Regions from separate parts of the Vreelandella titanicae genome, predicted to be linked through region 2. Evidence: predicted binding sites of a transcription regulator. Region 2 holds the regulator's gene; each other region holds the start of a gene.
What was found. The regulator LexA, encoded in region 2, represses DNA repair genes until DNA is damaged. The targets are predictions, from matches to a motif close to TACTGTNTANNTANACAGTA.
Positions count from the first base shown of each region.

Region 1 (3,114 bases), 1.2 Mb from region 2:
TCAAGGATTTCGCCACGGAGAAAAGCCATGCGTTACTGGCCGAATGGCAAACCTCACCTGAGCTGATGCAGCAAACATTAGGTTTACAAGCTGGCATTTCAGCAGTCAATAGCACTGATGGCTTGAGAGCCACGCTTGAAAATGGCGATATCGTGCACCTTCGCCCCTCTGGCAATGCACCGGAGCTGCGCTGCTATAGCGAATCTGCTTCACAAGCAGATGCATCGGCACTGGTAAAACAGAGCTTGGCCGCTCTCGAAAAGCTGAACTAGGGGCCTTACTCTTAGCAAAGAACAGAGCACTAACAAAGAACGGGCGACCCTAATGGGCCGCCCGTTCTTTGTGGCTATCCTTTGCCAAGGAGAATGGTTACAGCTGCTTATTTATAAACCGGAAGCCGCGCACAAACCTCGGCCACTTTATCCAGCACCTGGGCTTCGATGGCGCTGGTGTCATCGCCCTTGGCCAGTACGTCCAGAATATCGCAGATCCAGCCTGCCAACGTACTACACTCTTGTTCACTGAAACCGCGCGTGGTCACCGCTGGGGTGCCAATACGCAGGCCAGAGGTGACAAACGGGCTTTGCGGGTCGTTAGGAACAGCGTTCTTGTTCACGGTGATATGAGCACGACCCAAAGCAGCATCGGCATCTTTGCCCGTTACGCCCTGCTTAATCAGCGAAAGCAGGAAGAGGTGGTCTTCGGTACCACCAGAGACGATGTCGTAACCGCGATCGATAAACACCTTGGCCATTGCCTGAGCGTTCTTAACTACCTGCTGCTGGTAGGTTTTGAACTCGGGCTCCATAGCCTCTTTGAAGCAGATCGCTTTGGCGGCGATTACGTGCATCAAGGGGCCACCCTGGCCGCCGGGGAAAACCGCTGACTGTAGCTTCTTCTCGATATCAGCGTCGTTTTCCGCTGAGAGAATCACGCCACTGCGGGGGCCGCGTAGGGTTTTGTGGGTGGTGGAGGTGACCACATGGGCATGGGGCAAGGGGCTGGGGTATACGCCTGCCGCGACCAGACCAGAGACGTGGGCCATATCAACGAGTAAGTAAGCGCCTACTTCATCGGCGATTTCACGGAACTTGGCCCAATCAACAATTTGTGAATAGGCTGAGAAGCCGGCGATGATCATTTTGGGCTTGTGCTCGCGAGCAAGCTGGGCCACTTGATCGTAATCAATTAACCCCTGCTCATCCAGACCGTACTGAATGGCGTTGTAGTGTTTGCCAGAAAAATTAGGCTTGGCACCGTGGGTCAGGTGGCCGCCCGCATCCAGGCTCATACCTAAAATGGTATCGCCTGGCTTAACCAGCGCTTGGAACACCGCGCTGTTGGCTTGCGAGCCTGAGTGGGGCTGAACGTTCACGTAGGTGGCGCCGAACAGCTCTTTGGCGTAATCAATGGCCAGGTTTTCAGCGATATCGACGAACTCACAGCCGCCGTAGTAGCGCTTACCGGGGTAGCCCTCAGCGTATTTATTGGTCAGCTGGCTGCCCTGAGCTTCGAGTACGCGGGGGCTGGCGTAGTTTTCGGAAGCGATCAGTTCGATGTGGGCCTCTTGGCGCTCCACTTCTTTCTGCATGGCATCAAACAGCACATCATCAAATCCGGCAATTGTCATATCGCGGCTGAACATCGGCGGGAACCTCGTAACGAGAAAGGGTCATCATGGAAGAAGCGAGGGCGCTATCATAACGCAGCCTGACGCGACTTTCATCGCATCCTCGTCAGGTCTTGCATGAGCGTGATTCATGTAATGACAGAGAAAGTGTCATCGCGAACGCAATGAAGCGATCTCAGGGGGCGTCAATTTGCGTTTTCCTTCGCCATGCAAAATACTGTATATTTATACAATATTTTAAGCACCAGGATGCCGACGATGCCGGGCCAGTCTTCTCACTTTACCCCTGCCTTGCCGTTAACCTCTCAGCCGCAGCCTTGTGGCCGCGCTGGTTTTAGTGGCTTTCCTTCGCCAGCCCAGGATTACGAGCCATGCACGCTGGATCTCAACACACGGCTGGTTAAAAACCCTACTGAGACGTTTTATGTCACCGCCACCGGCGACAGCATGGAGGGTTGGGGAATTTTTGAGGGTGACTTGCTGGTGGTTGATCGCAGTATTGAACCGCAACTGGGACATATTCTGGTCGCTATGCTAGAGGGCGAGGCCCTAATTAAACGCTATGCGCTCTATCGGGGAACGCCGCACCTGTGCTCAACACATCCTAACTATCCGCCACTGCCACTTGAAGGCAGCGACTGCCAGCTATGGGGGGTAGTGCGCGCCGTCGTGCACGAGTACTTGCGATGATCGGTCTAGTCGATGCCAACAACTTCTACGTCAGCTGCGAGCGGGTTTTTCAGCCCAAGCTGGAAGGTAGGCCCGTGGGGGTAATGTCGAACAACGACGGCTGTGTCATCGCCCGCTCCGCCGAGTTAAAAGCGCTGGGTATCCCTATGGGTGCGCCAGCCTTCAAGCTTGAAGAAATGCGTCAGCGCGGCGAGATCCACCTGCTGTCGTCTAACTATGAACTCTACGGAGATATGTCGGCACGGCTGACCCAACTACTACGCGATGCCTGCCCTGCAATTGCGCCCTACTCAATAGATGAAATGTTCGTCTACCTGGAAGGATTAACCACAGAGCAGTGTGAGAGGCTGGGGCGAGAATTGCACCATCGTATTCGCCGCCATTTAGGGTTACCGGTGTGTGTTGGGCTGGCACCCACCCACACGCTCGCCAAATTAGCCAATCACCTTGCCAAGCAAGACCCACATTACCAAGGCGTTTGCCTGCTTAATGGACAAGATCACACGACGCAGGCGCTGCTCAAACGTACGCCGGTGGGCAGCGTGTGGGGCGTCGGCCATCGGCTTGCCGGGCGCTTAGCGATTGGCGGCGTGACCACCGCTTGGGACTTGCGTCAAAGCGACGACAAGCAGTTGCGCAAGCGCTTCTCTGTGGTGCTGGCGCGCACCGCGCTCGAGCTGCGTGGCACGCCTTGTATGGAGATGAACGCCCTGGATCAACCGCGCCAACGCATTATGACCTCGCGCTCTTTCGGCCAGCCCACCGGCGTTTTTGCAGAAGTACATAATGCACTA
Region 1 covers NZ_CP059082.1:4,600,780-4,603,893, forward strand. Annotated here, with positions in the region: gene HZS52_RS21115 (phosphomannomutase) at 1-272, shown strand, start outside; gene glyA (serine hydroxymethyltransferase) at 380-1,645, opposite strand; gene HZS52_RS21125 (LexA family protein) at 1,889-2,320, shown strand; gene HZS52_RS21130 (Y-family DNA polymerase) at 2,317-3,114, shown strand, end outside.
Region 1: the regulator LexA is predicted to act here: its motif matches at 1,846-1,865, upstream of HZS52_RS21125 (LexA family protein).

Region 2 (3,114 bases):
GTGTCAAAATCTGATCAATCAAAGGACTGGCGGCCACCGTGCAACCAAACAGGGGTACCCGGCAACGCTAACGAAAAGATATAGAGCAGATCAGGATTGCGTAAACGAATACAGCCGTGGGACGCAGCAACGCCCATGGGCTCGTCAGGCGGCGTCCCGTGCAGGTAAATATAGCGCCGTTGCGAGTCCACCTGACCACCGCGGTTCACGCCCTTTTCCAAGCCACACAGCCACAGTATGCGGGTCAGAATCCAGTCACGCTCTGGATGCTCTTCGGCGAGTTCGGGCGAAAATGTCTCGCCCGTCCAGCGGCGACCTCGAAACACCGCATTTTCGGGCATATCACCGCCAATGGCCGCGCGCACATAGTGCCACCCGCGAGGGGTTTTACCACTGCCGTTGCGCTCCCCGCTTCCGGCAGCACCGGATGAAATAGAACACTCATGGAGCACTTTTGGCCCTCGCCAACAGCGCAGCAACTGTTCGGTAGTATCGATCTCCAGCCAGATATGTTCCGTTGGAGGTAGCTCAGCTAGCGTAGGAGTTCGCATGTTTTCCTTCTTCTGGCTTGGCACCGTCAAGGGCTATGGGTAACGGCGCATTCATAGCAGCCACCACTACCGGGAGCAATCGCCTGACCAAATCACGCACAGAGACCTGCTCGTGGTAATCCTTCTCCGCGATATCGCGTAGCGCATCGAGGCCAGACAGGGTAAAGATTACCGTGCCGAGCACAAAGTGTAGCCGCCAAAAACGCTCGGCGTCAGGCAGATCCGGCGTTGCTTTGCGCACAAGCTCGGTGAAGCGTGTAAACACATCGCCATACTCTTCCTGGATATAACGTCTTAGATGTCCCTGTGCTTGACTGTAGGCAAGACCCAGCAGGCGCATAAACACTTTCAAACTATTGCGCTCGGCGGGCACCGCGAGAACGGTAGTTGCCATGGTCTCGAGCAGTGTTTCCAGCGGGATAACGCGCCCGGCGTGTTGGCCCTCGAGCTCATCTAGAGCAGTATGAAAGCGCTGACTAAACGGATCCAGGTAGCGGGCAAAAACGGCCTGAATCAAGGCTTTTTTGGAACCAAAATGGTAATTAACAGCGGCTAAGTTAACCCGCGCTTTGCTAGTGATGTTGCGCAGCGAAGTTTCAGCAAAACCCCGCTCTGCAAACAGCACCTCGGCGGTGTCGAGTATACGGGTCACCGTATCAGATTGAGCCATGTCGCTCTCCAGGGAAACAGGTGTTTAAAACATAGCAAAATACTATGCCATAACGTAGGCGGGCTCAACGCTTGATTTATTGACAAAATGTGACGTATTAAATAAGCAGAAACTTAGTTTCAAACGATTAGAAAAATTGCATAGACATCGGCAATAGGCACTGACAAGCCATATACTGGACAGAGGAACATACTGTATACTTAAACACTTATTGATTAAGTCGACATTTAACTTGTTACTGTCTATTCACTATTTATGGAGTCTGGTATGTCGCGTCCGCTAACCGCTCGCCAACAGCACGTGTTTGATTTTATCGTTAAGACCATGGGCGAATTTGGCTACCCTCCTACCCGCGCCGAGATTGCCAAAGCACTTGGCTTCCGCTCACCCAATGCGGCTGAAGAGCACCTGCGCGCGCTGGAACGCAAAGGTGTTATTCGCATTATCCGCAACACCTCTCGCGGCATCCGCCTGCCCAACCAGGAACCTCAAGAAGTCCTGGATAGCGCAGTCACCGCCTTACCCACAACCAACGTGGAAGCCCCACCCACTGGCCTGCCTGTGATCGGGGAAGTAGCTGCCGGCAGCCCCATTTTGGCCGCCGAACATATTGATCGCTACTGCCCGCTACCGGCCGAGTACTTCACTCCCAAAGCTGACTATCTGCTGCGCGTACGCGGCCTTTCCATGAAGGATATTGGCATTTTGGAAGGTGATTTACTGGCGGTTCATCGCACTGACCGGGTTCGCGATGGCCAGATCGTGGTTGCCCGCCTGGACGATGAAGTAACGGTTAAACGCTTCAAACGCCAGGGGCACCAAGTGACGCTGTTTGCAGAGAACCCTGATTTTGCGCCCATTGAAATCGACCTGCGCTCTCAAGCGCTCGATATTGAAGGCGTTGGAGTCGGCGTAATTCGTGGTGGCAACGGCCAGGCACTCGGCTAATAAATCCGCTACTGCAGGTCGATATAGCGGTGGTCATTGAAGGTGGCCACCCAGTTTGGGTGATAGACCAGCAGGATGCTCAGCAGCATGCCAGTAATAAATGCCTCTGAAGGCATTAGCAGTGGTAAAAAACGCGCATACTCCTGGGCGAGATAGATCGCCTCAGGGTCTGTACCCGCGACGATAATCAGCACTACCGCCGCCAAGCCTCCTCCCAGCGTTGCCAGCGCCGCGCCAAAAAAGCCGCAGGCAAACAGAAATACCATCAAGTTATCCGGCAGGCGGCGATCTACCAGCCGCCATACCGTGCCAATAACGGCCGCCGGGACGATCCCGGTAACCAGCACATTTGCCCCCAGCAACATCCACTCATTGCGGCCAATCACCACCATGGCAATGTTGATCAGCACGTTGCTAATCAGCGCTAATGGCGCTTTAAAAACGAGTGTCATCAATACTGTAAAAACAAGGTGTAGCGTTAGCCAATCAACAGCCTGGGCACGAAGCTGCCACATCAGCATCACCGCCAGCGTAGCACCCAGCCAGCGGTGCTGAAGCGCTGAATCCGCTATCAACACCTGCCAGGGCCGCCCCCAAAGCGCCCATGCGATCACTGCTAACGAGAGTAGCCAGGTGAGCAGCAGCGCCCAGGGCGCTAATACACTTTGCGCAAATGACATGGCGGCCTCTCAGGTTGATGGGCGGGCATTATAGAGTACTTAGCTAAATACCACTGTCTTGTTGCCATGCACCAACACACGATCCTCTAAGTGCCAACGCAAACCTCGAGCGAGCACGGCTTTCTCCACATCACGACCAAAGCGGACTAGATCAGTAGGCGTATGACAGTGGCTAACGCGATGGATATCCTGTTCGATGATGGGGCCTGCGTCGAGTTCCTCGGTCACATAGTGGCAGGTAGCGCCAATCAGCTTAACCCCCCGC
Region 2 covers NZ_CP059082.1:3,434,125-3,437,238, reverse strand. Annotated here, with positions in the region: gene HZS52_RS15865 (L,D-transpeptidase) at 15-551, opposite strand; gene HZS52_RS15860 (TetR/AcrR family transcriptional regulator) at 529-1,221, opposite strand; gene lexA (transcriptional repressor LexA) at 1,489-2,169, shown strand; gene HZS52_RS15850 (energy-coupling factor ABC transporter permease) at 2,178-2,849, opposite strand; gene purU (formyltetrahydrofolate deformylase) at 2,889-3,114, opposite strand, start outside.

Region 3 (3,114 bases), 2.4 Mb from region 2:
GGTAAAGGCACGGGCAGCGGTAACCAACTCTTCCAGGTTCTCGACCCGCGCTTGGCCTTTCTCGCCGCGCTCACTTTTGTGATGCTCTATCAGACCCGTGTGTATCGTGACGTGATCGATAATTTCGTGCAGCGCCATGCCAGAGGCATCGTTATCGAGCTGCTCGATCAGGTTGGCGAAGGTTTGCACGGCATTGGCCGCGCGGCCTTTCAAGGTGCCGTCGTTAATCGCATCGTGGAGCGCTTGCCAGAGAGGGATACTTTGTTCCCGAGCGCGCAGGCGGACAATCTCGACCGTGCGCGTGCCGATGCCGCGAGTGGGTACGTTAATCACCCGCTCCAGCGAGGCATCGTCGTCGCGGTTGAGCATCAGGCGAAGGTAGGCCAGGGCATTCTTGATTTCCAGGCGCTCGTAGAAGCGGTGGCCGCCGTAAATACGGTAGGGCATGCCTTGGCGAATCAGCGTCTCTTCCAGCAGCCGCGACTGAGCGTTTGAGCGGTAGAGAATCGCGATATCGCGGCGGTTAAAGCCTTCGTCGACCTTCTCCTTGATGGTATCGACGATATAGCGGGCTTCTTCCAGGTCGTTAAACCCAGCGTAAATTGAGATCGGCTCGCCTTCGATGCCGTCAGTCCACAGGTTTTTACCCATCCGCTCGCTGTTGTGGCTGATCAGCGTATTGGCGGCTTCCAGGATGGCGCTGGTGGAGCGATAGTTCTGTTCAAGCCGTACGGTGTGGGTTTGCGGAAACTCTTGCTCAAAGCGGCTGATATTCTCCACCTTGGCACCGCGCCAGCCGTAGATCGACTGGTCGTCATCACCCACCGCCGTCATCGGCGTCTTCATGCCGGTGAGCAGTTTTAGCCAAGCGTATTGCAGGGTATTGGTATCTTGGAACTCATCTACCAGTACATGACCAAAGCGCTCCTGGTAGTGGTTTAACAGCGCCGGGTTGTCGCGTAGTAGCTCCAGGCTTCGCAGCAGCAGTTCACCGAAATCGACCAGGCCGCCGCGCTCGCAGGTGAGCTGGTAGCGCTCGTAGAGCTCAACCATCTGGCCCATGTAGGCATCGCCATCCACATTGACCTGGTGCGGGCGCAGCCCCTCCTCTTTGCAGCCGGAGATAAAGTGCTGCACTTGGCGGGGTGGGAAGCGTTCATCGTCGATCGAGTAATCTTTCAGCAACCGTTTGACCAGGCGTAGCTGATCGTCAGAATCGATAATCTGGAAGTGTTGCGGCAGCTTGGCGTCCTGCCAATGGGTGCGCAGCAGGCGGTGGGCGATGGAGTGAAAGGTGCCTACCCACACATGGCGCATCGAGATGCTCAGCAGTGCCTCAAGGCGGGTGCGCATCTCTTTGGCGGCTTTATTGGTAAAGGTCACTGCCAGCAGAGCATAAGGGGACAGCCCTTCGGCCTGCATCAGCCAGGCGATGCGATGCACCAGCACGCGGGTTTTACCGGAGCCTGCGCCTGCGAGCACCAACAGATTACCTTGGGGGGCGCTCACTGCTTCGCGCTGGGCGGAGTTGAGCTGATCGAGAATCGCCGTGACGTCGTCCATAGTAGCCGCTGCCGGATCAAAAAATAGGCGGCTAGTCTAGCACAGCCAGCGAACTGGCTGTGTATACAGGTGTAGTGATTGCAGTTATTCGCAACTGCTACCTTTAAAAACTTTCTAACAGCGCCCTCGCGTAAGCCTGTCCTCGGCACCGAGGCTTATAGTTATGGCAGCGCTAAGAAGCTAATTATTCTTCTGGGAAACGCAGCGTATTCAGGCTCTTTTTAACTGCTTTGAGCTGTTCGGCGAGTTTCGGCCCGCGGGTTTTGGCCACACCCACGGCGAGTACATCGATCAGCACCAGATGGGCAATGCGCGAGCTAAGCGGGGTGTAAATCTCGGTGTCTTCATGAACATCGATATACAGCGGCAGGCTGACCTCTTCGGCGAGTGGCGAGCCGCTGGGGCACAGGCCAATGACTGTTGCACCCGCCTCGCGAGCCAGGCGTACGCTGGCGACTAGCGCTTTGGTACGGCCGGTTTGTGAAATTGCCACCACCACATCGCCATCGTTCAAGGTCACTGCCGACATATTCTGCATATGCGGGTCGGCGTAGGCAGAAGTGGAGATCTGCAGGCGAAAAAACTTGTGCTGGGCATCAAAGGCCACTGCACCGGAAGCCCCAAAGCCATAGAACTCGACCCGGTTGGCCATCGCCAGGGCGTTTACCGCACGGCCCAGGGCATCGTTATCCAGCCGGTCACGAACCGAGAGCAGTGTACCCACGGTCGAATCGAAGATGCTGTGGGAAAATTCAGCGACCGAGTCGCTGTCGTTCATGGAGAATTGCGCGAACTGACTGCCGCTGGCCAGCATTTGCGCCAGCTGTAGCTTGAAATCCTGAAAGCCATTGCACCCCAGCGCACGACAAAAGCGCACCACGGTAGGTTCGCTAACGGTGGCTTCGGTGGCCAGATCCACAATGCGCATGTGGATGACCTCTTCGGGGTTGCGCAGTACAAAACGCGCCACTTTTTGCTCGGAGCGTCGAAAGTGCTCCATGCGGCGTCTCATTTCATCGAACAGGGCGCGACTCACGTTCAGCTCCTTGGGTGCTCAACCAACAGGTAGTCAACAGTACGCCAATATACAGTCGTTTTAAACGACCGTTTCTGCCTATCTGCTCACTGTGATGCTTCGTATTGCTTCAATGCGATAAGGACAGTATGCCTCAATGAGCCCATAGGGCCACAAACTATTAGGCAGTGATCCAACAGCGTTTAAGGTCGTTAGTCAGTTTTTTTAAGATTGGTCATCATTTTGTCAAGTAGGTTATAGTAATAATTGAAGTGCCGCACTGCATCATCACAGTCGTCACGGATGCAGGTGGACGAAGGCATATTCATCTGGAGGAACGTCGATTATGAGAAACGTCGAACGAATCACCTCGGTTAAAAGCGAATTGCTCGACATCTTTATGAGTATGGAAGTCGATGAGCATGCCCAGCGCCAGCGCAGCGCTGCCCAACGCAGCTTAAGAGCGCGGCGGGGTATTGAGCTTCATCGTGAGTTTCAAAAGTTATCGCGGGATATCGCCCCCTTGCCCGATGAAG
Region 3 covers NZ_CP059082.1:1,064,007-1,067,120, forward strand. Annotated here, with positions in the region: gene uvrD (DNA helicase II) at 1-1,563, opposite strand, end outside; gene hexR (transcriptional regulator HexR) at 1,748-2,599, opposite strand; gene HZS52_RS05045 (PA3496 family putative envelope integrity protein) at 2,925-3,114, shown strand, end outside.
Region 3: the regulator LexA is predicted to act here: its motif matches at 1,615-1,634, upstream of uvrD (DNA helicase II).

Region 4 (3,114 bases), 290 kb from region 2:
AAATTAGCTCTAGTTTATATGGCCCAATCAAATCGACATCAATGATCTTTAGCATACGTCACCTAACTTACCTGGGTTTTCACCAGACAAAATAATACTCATCCTTCCACTTCATCCGGAATCAACGCCAGCAGATCGGTGACACCAATATCTACACCGGCTTGGGAGAATAAAGTAGATGCCTGCCCGCGGTGGTGGGTTTGGTGATTGAAGAAGTGAACGATCAGGCTTGAGTAGCGCCGTTTTGAGGCCACTCCTTTTATGTTGTGATAACTCAGCGTGGTACTCAAATCGTCGTCTGTCAGCGCCGATACCCAGTTAATAATCACGGTATCGAGCCATTGGCGATGCGCTTTCAATCCCTTCAAGTCATCAAAGAGAATCTGATCAAGACGCTCTGGCGTAGGTAGTGCCACCATTACTTCAAGCGTCCTTGCGGAAGAAGAGGCGTGTGTTGCAAACCGTTTGAGCCAAATCGTGTCGGCTACCGCGATGTGGTTCAGTGTGCCAAAAATCGAGCCGAAGAACGCGCCACGCTCTTCAGCTAGTTCAGAGGCGCTCAGCTTACCGGCGGCATCATAGAGGTTAGTGTTCATCCACTGGTTATAAGTGGCTAACTGTTCGAAGTGTTGTTGAAGTGTCATGAGTTAAGACCCAAAAGCAGCATCTATTTAGAACGTTTGAAATATGGGGAAGAACAGCATCACCGCCCGCCTGCTACATCAATGAATGACCCCGTTACATAAGAGGCTTCGTCCGAGAGCAACCAAGCGATGGTATTAGCCACTTCTTCAGCGCTACCGCCACGCTGCATAGGAATCTGGGGAGCTAAACGATCAACCCGCCCTGGTTCTCCACCATCGGCATGCATATCAGTGTAGATAAAACCGGGGCGAACGGCGTTAACACGAATCCCCGAGCCAGCAACTTCGCGAGACAACCCCTTGGTTAGGGTATCCATGGCACCTTTCGATGCAGCGTAGTCAACATATTCAAAGGGCGAGCCTGTTTGCGAGGCAAGCGATGAGACATTGACGATTGCACTACCTGCTGGGAAGCGCCTGACGGCTTCTCTGGAGCACAGAAAACAGCTGACCACATTGCTATTAAGCACTTGGTTGAAGCGCTCAAGGTCGATATCGACCAGCTTGGATTGAGTAAACAGAATGCCTGCATTGTTAACCAAATGTGTCACCTTGCCAAAGCGCTCTTCTGCTGCATCAAACAGGCGGATAACGTCAGCTTCACTGCTAACATCCGCTTGACAGGCAAACGCTCGACCACCCGCTCGAATAATGCAATCAGCCACATCATCTGCCAGCTCCCTATTAGCAAGATAGTTCACGCACACTGCATAGCCTTTTGCGCCTAGCAATTTTGCGGTGACCGCTCCGATACCTCGGCTTCCCCCTGTCACGATGACCACTTTCGACATAACGTTTCCTCGCTGGCTCTTTAGTCACAAACCCACCTTGCACATTAAACCCACGATAGTTCTTTGGGTAGCGCCCTTTTAGCTACTGCAAGTTAATTAATTGACTGGCTATTGATTTCTTGCCACCTTACAACTACTGTATATAAAACCATATCAAAAGAGGTGAACCATGACATCTCTTGGAACACCAAGCTCCTATAAGGGTCGCGGGGCAACGTACGATCCGCACAATCGTTTTGCGCCTACCCGCAGCGAGGAGGAAGATGACGGCTGGTGGCGGGAAGAGGCCTCTACGACTATCGCTACCGAAGTGCGTGAGGAGGTGAGCAAAAGTGCTTTGTCGTGGAATCGCTCACCAGATTTACCTTTTGATCGCTCGCTGAACCCATATCGCGGCTGTGAGCACGGCTGCGTTTACTGCTATGCCCGTCCTTCTCACGCCTACTGGGACTTATCCCCAGGGCTGGATTTTGAAACCAAGCTGATTGCCCGCAGCGGCTTGGTAGAGCGGTTATCCGAAGAGCTGTGCCACCCTAATTACGTGTGTCGCCCGATCAACCTTTCCGGCAACACCGACTGTTATCAACCGTTAGAAGCTACCTACAAAACCACTCGCCGCCTGCTGGAGCTGCTACTGGAGTGTCGCCATCCGGTAACGCTGGTGACTAAAAGCACCTTAGTGCTGCGCGATTTGGAACTCCTGGCGGAGATGGCCGAACACCGGCTGGTGCGCGTGTTTGTCAGTTTGACCAGCCTGGATGCCAACTTGAAACGCACATTAGAACCACGGGCGGCATCACCTCAGGCGCGCTTGCGGGCCATTCGTGAACTGAATACCGCAGGTGTTCCAGTTGGTGCGCTCATTTCGCCGGTTATTCCGGGGCTAACCGATCATGAAATCGAAAAGCTCTTGGAAGCCGCCAGCCGTGCAGGGGCGAGAACCGCCGCCTGGATGCTGCTACGTTTACCCTATGAAGTGGCACCGCTGTTTGAAGCGTGGTTAGAAGCGCACTACCCTGAGCGCGCCGCAAAAGTGATGAGCCTAATGCGTCAGTGCCGTGGCGGTAAAGCGTACGATGCCAAGTTTGGTAAGCGCTTTCGCGGTGAAGGGGTATTTGCCGATTTAATTGCACAACGCTTTGCCCGCGCCAGCCGTCAGTGGAACATGCAGGATCGCACCGAGCAGGGCTTGAACACCCGGGATTTTCGCCCACCACGAGCGCAGCAGGATTTATTCATTTAAGCTAAGCAGCACGCGCATAAATCAGCTGCAAAGGAAGCCGAATGCCTGCTCTAAGCAAAACCAAATCGAGTTTTTACCGCCGCTTATACGTCGCCCATTTGATCGAACAAGGTGTCGCCAGTGTGCCGACGTTGATCGAGGCCACCGGTATGCCCCGGCGCACCGCACAGGATACGATTGCATCTCTTGCCGAGCTGGATATCGAGTGCGTATTTACGAAAGATGAGGGCGAGCGTCACAACATCGGCCGCTACCAGATACGTGATTGGGGGGCGATAGATCCACGTTGGGTGGCCACACACGCTGAGCGGCTAAAACAGGCGCTTGGCTATGCTAGTTAGTGTCATTTTCATCCGGTTCTGCCCAGGCCAGTCGTGCAGCGTTGAGGGTAACCGTCAGCGAACTTGCCGCCATGGCGAGTACCGCTACTAGCGGG
Region 4 covers NZ_CP059082.1:3,145,909-3,149,022, reverse strand. Annotated here, with positions in the region: gene HZS52_RS14455 (DinB family protein) at 99-644, opposite strand; gene HZS52_RS14450 (SDR family oxidoreductase) at 704-1,435, opposite strand; gene HZS52_RS14445 (PA0069 family radical SAM protein) at 1,605-2,678, shown strand; gene HZS52_RS14440 (winged helix-turn-helix domain-containing protein) at 2,720-3,019, shown strand; gene HZS52_RS14435 (heavy metal translocating P-type ATPase) at 3,012-3,114, opposite strand, start outside.
Region 4: the regulator LexA is predicted to act here: its motif matches at 1,570-1,589, upstream of HZS52_RS14445 (PA0069 family radical SAM protein).